DNA from 4 places in the Rhizobium sp. 22-785-1 genome. Region 3 is predicted to be linked to each of the others. Evidence: riboswitches for the same ligand, from Rfam matches in the RefSeq annotation. Region 3 holds a riboswitch; each other region holds the start of a gene.
The links. A riboswitch is a leader RNA that binds a small molecule or an ion and turns the genes downstream of it on or off. The one in region 3 is predicted to bind cobalamin.
Positions count from the first base shown of each region.

Region 1 (2,196 bases), on a different contig from region 3:
CATTTCGCCGGATGGGTCGCTTTACGCGATTTCGGACAAGGTCGAGTTCGGGAAGAGCGCGATCTATCTTCTTCCGTCATCAGGTGGCGCGCCGACATTGATGACGCCGAACCTGCCCTCCTACTGGCATGGCTGGGCGCCGGATGGCAAAAGCTTCGCTTACTGCGGGATCAGAGATCAGATTTTCGATATTTATTCCATGGACATAGAAACCCGCAACGAGACGCGCCTGACCCATGGAGAGGGGCGAAACGACGGGCCGGATTATTCGCCGGACGGTCATTGGATATACTTCAACTCCAGCCGCACGGGACAAATGCAGATCTGGCGCGTAAGAGCAGATGGATCAGCCGTCGAGCGGATCACGAACAGCCCATATGGCGACTGGTTCCCCCATCCGTCTCCAAAGGGAGACAAGGTCGTCTTCATTTCCTATGACGGCGACGTCTTCGACCATCCGCGTGATCTCGATGTTCGCGTGCGACTGATGGATCCCGATGGTGGCAATGTCGAAACGCTCTTTGATCTTTTTGGCGGGCAGGGGACGATGAACTCTCCCAACTGGTCACCAGCTGGTGATGAGTTTGCCTATGTGCGATATTTCCCAGCCGAATAAATCTGCGGCGCTTGCCTTGGCGCCAACAATTGGACATACGGTTTTCGTCAGGTGCCTGCTTGAGCGGGAGAATCGGGAATGCGGTGCAAGACCGCAACGTGCCCAACGCTGTGAGGCGGATGACCGTCGCCATATGCCACTGAGCAATCTCGGGAAGGCGGCAACGGTCAGAAGAAGCCAAGTCAGAAGACCGGCCTGACACGATGGACCAGTCCGCGCGGACGGCGGCAGGTTGTGAGGAAGGAGGTGTGTGACGCGGCGCAATCTGCGTCCTCACGCGGTACTTCCTGCATTGTTGGGGATTGACGATGCGACCTGATGACACCCGGCGCGGCCTGAGGCCAGCTTTTGAATTTGCCGAAGACGACAAGGCTGCGGTCTACCGCGCTATCGAGACTCGCCGCGATGTCCGCAATGAGTTTTTATCCGATCCGCTACCGTATGAACTGATCGGAAAGCTGCTTGCTGCAGCCCACGCCGCGCCTTCGGTCGGCTTTATGCAGCCGTGGAATTTTACCCTCGTCACGAATGGTGAGATCAAACAGGCCGTGTGGCAGGCCTTCAGCCGTGCCAATGAGGAAGCGGCACAGATGTTTGCAGATGAAAAACAGTCGCTTTATCGCAGTCTGAAGCTGGAAGGAATCAGGAAGGCGCCGCTCTCCATCTGCGTCACCTGCGATCCGACAAGAGGTGGCGATGTGGTGCTGGGGCGCACCCACAATCCTCATATGGATGTTTATTCCACGGTCTGCGCAGTCCAGAACCTCTGGCTGGCAGCACGTGCCGAGGGCGTCGGCGTTGGCTGGGTCAGCATCTTTCATGACGATGATATCCGAGAGATACTGGATATCCCGCATCACATTCAAATCGTGGCGTGGCTTTGCCTGGGATATGTTTCTGAACTCTACGCGGAGCCAGAGCTTGCAGTGAAGGGATGGCGCCAACGCCTGCCGTTAGACCAATTGGTATTCAAGAACCGGTGGGGCGAAAAATAGGTAGCAACTTTGCCGCGTGAGCTGCTTCTCAATAGTTGAAAAAAGGTACTTGCCTGTCCTGCTGGCCGATGGCTTACTTTCTCTTTGTTTCGAGAGGGGATTTACCGATGCCGATTGAAAACTGGCTGGCCTTCGTGGCCGCATCCGCCGTCATGCTCGCCATTCCAGGGCCCACGATCCTCCTAGTCATTTCCTATGCGCTCGGACACGGCCGAAAGGCAAGCAGCGCCACGGTTGCTGGCGTAGCCCTTGGCGACTTCACCGCCATGACGGCCTCAATGCTGGGCCTCGGTGCGCTGCTGGCAACGTCTGCCGCGCTCTTCACGATCTTGAAGTGGGTGGGTGCTGCCTATCTGATCTATCTCGGTATCAAACTCTGGCGAGCGCCCGTTGGAGCTTCGTCTGACGGGGAGGGAAATGTGACAGGGCGTGAGCGTCCGATAAAAATATTTCTCCATACCTATATCGTGACGGCGCTGAACCCGAAGAGCATCATCTTTTTCGTCGCCTTCCTGCCGCAGTTCCTCGTGCCGAACCTTCCGTTCTGGCCGCAGGTGCTTATTTTCGAAGTTACTTTTCTTGTGC
Region 1 is NZ_JBNWDI010000007.1:232,240-234,435, forward strand. Features, by position in the region: gene ACQZ5M_RS15915 (TolB family protein) at 1-616, shown strand, start outside; cobalamin riboswitch at 649-829, shown strand; gene bluB (5,6-dimethylbenzimidazole synthase) at 925-1,611, shown strand; gene ACQZ5M_RS15925 (LysE family translocator) at 1,719-2,196, shown strand, end outside.
Region 1: linked by a shared signal. The riboswitch ahead of bluB (5,6-dimethylbenzimidazole synthase) and the one ahead of ACQZ5M_RS16265 (CbtB domain-containing protein) in region 3 are both predicted to bind cobalamin.

Region 2 (2,196 bases), on a different contig from region 3:
CGCGCCCTACGCGGTCTTGATGGGTCCATTCTTGAGCCCGATCGGTATACCCTGTCAGGCTCCGCCATGGGGCTACGTCGCCGGTGCGGATCTCAGAACCGGCAAGATCGCCTACAAGCACAAGAACGGCACCGTCTACGACATGACGCCGCTGCCGCTTCCATTCAAGGTCGGCGTGCCGGGTATCGGCGGCCCGATGATCACCAAGGGCGGCGTAGCTTTCCTCGGTGCGGCCGTCGACAATTATCTGCGTGCCTATGATCTAACCAGCGGCAAGCAGCTTTGGGAGGCACGGCTGCCGGCAGGTGGGCAAGCTACGCCCATGACCTACGCTCTTGAGGACGGCAAGCAATATGTCGTCATGGTTGCCGGCGGTCATGGGTCGGTTGGTACCAAGCCCGGCGACTATGTCATCGCCTATACGCTGCCATAAACAGCGACATTTACTTGAAGCGCTTCGATGGCCGGAAACCCGTTTCCGGCCATTTTGTATTTCCAGTGAACAAAATCCCATCGCACTAAAACGTAATAATATTACATACATTCGCTTGACGGATATCTGGAAATAGTTCTATCTGCCTGCGACGGTTCCAAGCGAGAGATTGCGAGGAATAATAGGGAACGCGGTGCGGAGATGTCTCCAATGCCGTGGCTGCCCCCGCAACTGTAAGCGGATTGTCGAGCACTCGTGGCGCATTCACCTGCGTCAGGCCACTGCGATCTCATCGTGGGAAGGCAGGCAAGACGATCATCCGTGAGCCAGGAGACCTGCCGTCGTCTGTTCATTCCAAAGTCACGGGCGGGGATGCCCTGGAGAGGAAACGCCATGATTGTTATCTGCGCCAAACAGCGCTTACATCCGTCTGTCTATTTCCCGGTTTCCGATCGTCCCACGGCTGTGGTTGGCGAATGAGTGTTTCACTCAATAACGGCGTTTGCGTGTGGGCAGCGTCAACGATTTCGGGGACCATCGGACCATGACACTTCATTTCACAGGCGCATTTCTTGGCGCAGTTCTTGCCGCTGTATCTCTTTTGCCGAATGCAACGGAGGCTGCGGAAACCAGCTATCCACTGACGTTGAAAAATTGCGGCAGGGACGTCACCTTCACCCATGCTCCCAAGCGCACGGTGTCTTTAGGGCAGAGTTCGACGGAGATACTCTATCGTCTGGGACTGGCAGACAAGGTTGTCGGCACTGCCGTCTGGGTTGGCCCGGTGATCAAGGGCTATGAGGAGGCAAATGACAAGGTGGAGCGTCTGGCCGATAACGATCCGAGTTTCGAAAGCGTTCTTGGCAAGAAGCCCGATCTCGTTACCGCGCAGTTCCAATGGCATGTCGGCCCCGAGGGCGTTGTCGGCAAACCCGAACAGTTCGAAGAACTGGGCATTCCGGTCTACGTCTCGCCTGCAGATTGCACGGGCAAGGATAATGCTGGCGGCGGAGATGGCGTCAGGCACTCGGTCTTCACCATGGAGCAGATCTACCAGGAAATCGGAGAGCTTTCGCAGATCTTCAACGTTAAGGATCGCGGCGACGCACTGATTGCCGAGCTGAAAAACCGCGAAGAGACCGCGCGCAAGAAGATCGTTTCCACCAACGGAAAGGTATCTGCTGTATTCTGGTTCTCCAGCGCCGAAGGCGATATCGATCCCTACGTCGCGGGCAAGAACGGTGCGCCTGGCTATATCATGTCGGCGCTTGGCATCAGAAATGTCATCGAGAGCCAGGAAGAATGGCCAACTGTTGGCTGGGAGACCATTGCCAAGTCCAATCCGACCATCATCGTTGCCGCGAGCATGGACCGCCGCCGCTACCCGGCAGACGACATTGCCGTAAAAGAGAAGTTCCTGAAGCAAGATCCTGTCACGAGCCTCATGCCGTCCGTGAAGGATAACCGTATCGTCGTCATGGACGCTCAGGCGATGAACCCGACGATCCGCACGATCGAAGGGATTGAGGTGCTGGCTGACCAGATCGGTCAACTCGGCTTGGCGAAGTAAACGGATGCCCGGTCCCTTGCTGTATGTCCGCGCTGCCATCATTGCAGCTGCGTGTCTTCTGGTGGCGCTGTGGCTCGGAGCCTCAATCGGCGAAACCTCCATGCCGATGGAGGTTGTCGCCAAGGCGGTGGCCAATCGTATTTGGCACGCTGGCTATCCATTGGATGCGATCGATGAAGGGATCATCTGGAAC
Region 2 is NZ_JBNWDI010000011.1:32,439-34,634, reverse strand. Features, by position in the region: gene ACQZ5M_RS19165 (glucose/quinate/shikimate family membrane-bound PQQ-dependent dehydrogenase) at 1-433, shown strand, start outside; cobalamin riboswitch at 569-790, shown strand; gene ACQZ5M_RS19160 (ABC transporter substrate-binding protein) at 978-2,003, shown strand; gene ACQZ5M_RS19155 (FecCD family ABC transporter permease) at 2,008-2,196, shown strand, end outside.
Region 2: linked by a shared signal. The riboswitch ahead of ACQZ5M_RS19160 (ABC transporter substrate-binding protein) and the one ahead of ACQZ5M_RS16265 (CbtB domain-containing protein) in region 3 are both predicted to bind cobalamin.

Region 3 (2,196 bases):
GCTGTTGATGTGGAGGCTTCGGTCGGATGGAATTGTCATCCGCTCGATCTTCTTACGCGCAGCATCGAAAAAAGCGTCCCGGTTTTCCAGAAAGTAAGCCCGGCACGTCTGCGCTGTCGGCGCCTCTTGCAGGAGCGCCTTGAAGGCAAGACGATGCATGGCGCAAAGCGCGCCATGACCGGGAACCGGAAAACGCAGGCAATCGAGCTCATCGCTCCAGTCGGCTGCGTTTACCCCTGTGGTCATCTTACTTTGCAGCTTCGAAACGCTTGAGGAACAGGCCACTCAACGAGCCGAGGATCAGCCAGAAGACGAAGCTGGTAACGGTGGCGAGAACGACGAAGCGGCGCTCCAGCGGCAGAGGTGCCAGCGCGTGTTCACCTGCAGGCGGCAACGGCGCACCGACGACATGCGGCGCAACAATCAGCACGACAGCAAGGATCACCGCCCAAGGCTCTGAACGGCGAAACGCAAGAAGCGCAATGCCACCGGCCGTGGCTGCCGCGGTTGCGATCCACCAGATCTGGCGCGCACCGAGATCGGCAGCAGGGCTGCCCGGCAGTTCCGGCGGCAGGCCGATCATAGGGGCCAGCATGACGGCTGCAAAGCCGGCGAGCCCCCAGAAGAGCCCCTCGCGCCAGCCACCCTGCGCGCCGCGAAGCGAGATCAGGCCGGTGAGCACGAGCGCATAGCCGATGGCAGTCAGCACATTGGCGGCCACGGTGTAGGCGTTGCGCTCGAACCCATCGGCGGGGGCCCAAGCTTCAGCGTCGTGGTGGTGATCGGCAGGTGTTGCGGCATCATGCGAATGGTCTGCTTCGCTGCCGGCACCCTCGAACGTTTCCGCCTGGAGAATGAGCGGCGTTGTGCCAACCGCTTGCATGGCACTGACGGCCAGTCCGGTAATCAGGCCGACGAGCACAGCGGTAAAAACGATATTCCTGAAAAACGACATCTCAGTTCCCCTCAATGGCAGGGGAAGGCATTGGCGTGGCGCGTATCATGCGCCGCATTATGCATGGCCTCGACATGCGAGAAGCCGACGAAACCGACGATAAACAGTCCGAGCGCTACAGCGGTCAGGGCTTGAAGGAGTTTGGAAGTCGTTGAGGAAACGGCGCTCGACGCCGTGTTCTGTTGGATAGACATGGTGACCCTCTTTTTCAGCGGCGCGCTGTTTTCAGGCAGACGGACGCACGCGTTCAACATTCACCACGGGGAAAGACAAACAGGGCTTTTCGGACGGATGATTCCTGCCCGAAAACCGTGCTCTTCCGGACACCCCGCCGGCATTGACGACACTTCTTGATGGCAGGTCTCCTGGCTCGCGGGTCGTAGCTTTGAAAACGCCTTCCCGATGCAAAAAACAGCATCAGTGGCTTTCGTTTTCAGGCTCGCCGCTCACAGTTGCGGGGGCAGCCACGAATGAGAGCGAAGCTCCTATCGTGTTCCCTTTTCACTTTCCGGCAGGACCGGAAAGACCATCACCTGTCTGTTATTAGTCAGAGGTTGTGTAGAGTCAATGCGAGAAGCGCCGCCTCTTGCATTCAGGATTTCAGCGCGCCGGAACTGCCTTGAGATAAGCGGCGATCGCATTGCGGTCATCGGTAGAAAGCTTCGCCATGTTTTGCTGCACCTTGACCATGGAGCCGCCGACACTGTCGAACTCCGGCGTGAAGCCGGTCTCGAGGTAGTTGGCGATATCTGCTGCCGTCCAGGAGCTGATGGCCTGCGAGCCGGGCGTGATATCGGGGATCGTCCCCTCGCCTTCCGGGTTGGGGCCGCCCGCCAGCCACTTGTCCTTGATCAACCCGCCAAGTGCCGTGCGTGGCGTATGGCATTCGCCGCAATGGCCTGGACCTTCCACCAGATACTGGCCGCGTGCGACATCGGCGCTGGCATTGTCATTGGCAAGCTGCACGCGCGGCGCACCCTTGTCGAAATAGAGGAACTTCCAGCCACCGAGAGCCAGTCGCATGTCGAGCGGGAATGGTAGATCGTGGGCAGGCGCATCATTGGTGCTGGTGGGCAACGTCTTCAGATAGCCGAAGAGGTCGTTGATGTCCTGCGCCGTCATGCGGGCATAGGAGGTATATGGGAAGGAGGGATAGAGATGTTCGCCATTCTTTCCAACGCCTCTGGTCATGGCGTCACCGAATTCGGCCACTGTCCAGTTGCCGATACCGTGCTGAGGAT
Region 3 is NZ_JBNWDI010000008.1:50,122-52,317, reverse strand. Features, by position in the region: gene ACQZ5M_RS16275 (hypothetical protein) at 1-246, opposite strand, end outside; gene ACQZ5M_RS16270 (CbtA family protein) at 248-955, opposite strand; gene ACQZ5M_RS16265 (CbtB domain-containing protein) at 967-1,149, opposite strand; cobalamin riboswitch at 1,294-1,501, opposite strand; gene ACQZ5M_RS16260 (c-type cytochrome) at 1,556-2,196, opposite strand, start outside.

Region 4 (2,196 bases), on a different contig from region 3:
TGCGTACCGCTCGGAAGCCGAACGATTCTACAGGCCACGGTTCCAAGCGTACAAAACGAAGAAGACCGTCATCGCGGGACGATGCGGCAGCTCTACGGCTCAGACGCTGGACGGCGGCCCTCGTCGAGACGAATTGGGCGGGAAAAGCTGCCGGTAAGTGGACACGGAGGGAGCCGCCGCCTCGAACACGAGTTCCCGCAGGATTGGAGAACCATGTATATCGGTCGGCGTAGGGACTAGAGAAATGGCCGTCAGGCGGCAAGCTCACAACCTAAGCCTAGCCCGTGATCGGTCTTGCTGTGTCCGTCGTCCGTTGGAAGACAATACACCGGTAGGGTTCTATCCGGTAGCGTGTACTGGGCGAGGTCACCAGTTATTTGCGGTGTTTGGAGAAACGGCTTGTGCGCAAACCCAACGCATACGAAGGCAATCGCGCACATGATGCGCAGCAGAAGACCGAATCTGCCTATCGCTCTCGTCATCCTGGATGCTCCCCACGAAACGGGTAGCTATGTTTTCGTTAAGGGGCAATGCGGCAAGCAGTCTTACGATAAACGGCCACAGCGATGTAGTGGGAGAAAAATTACATCGTGAAAGGTCTGTCCGCTGTCAAGCTAGCCGCTTCAGAAGCAGACGACCTCATGTTTTATGATCGAGCCACGCTTATCCACAGTCAACCTTCCGTTACAGAGTCATAACCGTTGACGATTTTTTCACGCCGTATACCATATCTAGTGTTCGAGGTTCTTCCGATTCGCGTCGGAAGCTAAGACGGGAATACGGTGCGTGATGTCCTTTCTGGACGGAGCAATGCCGGAGCTGCCCCCGCAACTGTAAGCGGCGAGCATCCTTCTCAAACTGCCACTGAGCCGAAAGGTGTCGGGAAGGCGAGATGGATGCGATGACCCGTGAGCCAGGAGACCTGCCTCAAACGAATACGTCCACGGGCGGGGTGTCCGAAGGTCGCGCTTGCGTGCGGGATGATCCTGCGCGTGCCGCTTCCTTGATCCCCCGCATCAACCACTTCGGGGTGAAGTCAATGTCGCATCATTCTAGTCAGTATCCGCGTGAATAGCGGGCGGTAACGCCTGCCGCCGATTTCGGCTGCCCTAATTTCCGAGTTCCTGAATGGGCATTCACCACGCCCGATCGATATCGCACGTCTACTCAAATCTCACGAGGATCATCATGACCGTTACCGTTTACAGCAAGCCAGCCTGCGTGCAGTGCACAGCCACTACCCGCGCGCTCGATCGTCAGGGCATCGACTACACCGTCGTGGATGTTTCCGAAGACACCAATGCCTACGATCTGGTTCAGGGGCTGGGGTATCGTCAGGTTCCAGTTGTGGTGGCTGGCGAGACGCATTGGGCGGGCTTCCGCCCGGATATGATCAGCACGCTTGCGGCCTGAGCCGGAGCAATGGGACAGATCGTCTATTTCTCCAGCCGGTCGGAAAACACTCATCGCTTCGTCGGGAAATTGGGGATGATTGCGCGGCGGATTCCGCTTAGTCCTTCCGAGGGCCTTCGGGTCGAAGCCCCCTATGTCCTGATCCTTCCAACCTACAGTGGCGAAGGTGGAAAAGGGGCCGTTCCAAAACAGGTGATCCGCTTCCTCAACGATGCGGAGAACCGGGCAAACATTCGCGGCGTGATCGCCGCGGGCAACAGCAATTTCGGGGCGACCTACGGGATCGCCGGCGATGTCATCTCCCAGAAATGCAGCGTGCCTTACCTTTACAGGTTCGAGCTTATAGGCACTGAGGAAGACGTCGCGAACGTCAAACACGGATTGGAACGATTTTGGACGCGACCACTTTCGAAAAGCCTTTGAAGACATCGGAATCCGAACTGGATTTCCATGCCCTCAACGCGATGCTTAACCTCTATGACGAACAAGGAAAAATCCAGCTCGATAAGGACAGACTAGCTGCGAAGCAATATTTCCTGCAGCACGTCAACCAGAACACGGTGTTCTTCCATAATCTGCGGGAGAAACTCGATTACCTCGTCACCGAAGGCTATTACGAGCGCGAGGTTCTGGACCAATATTCCTTCAATTTCGTGCGAGATTTGTTCGACGCTGCCTATGCCCGAAAGTTCCGGTTTCCGACCTTTCTCGGCGCGTTCAAATATTACACCAGCTACACGCTGAAGACCTTCGACGGCAAACGCTATCTGGAGCGCTACGAAG
Region 4 is NZ_JBNWDI010000006.1:269,690-271,885, reverse strand. Features, by position in the region: cobalamin riboswitch at 725-944, shown strand; gene nrdH (glutaredoxin-like protein NrdH) at 1,189-1,413, shown strand; gene nrdI (class Ib ribonucleoside-diphosphate reductase assembly flavoprotein NrdI) at 1,423-1,836, shown strand; gene nrdE (class 1b ribonucleoside-diphosphate reductase subunit alpha) at 1,806-2,196, shown strand, end outside.
Region 4: linked by a shared signal. The riboswitch ahead of nrdH (glutaredoxin-like protein NrdH) and the one ahead of ACQZ5M_RS16265 (CbtB domain-containing protein) in region 3 are both predicted to bind cobalamin.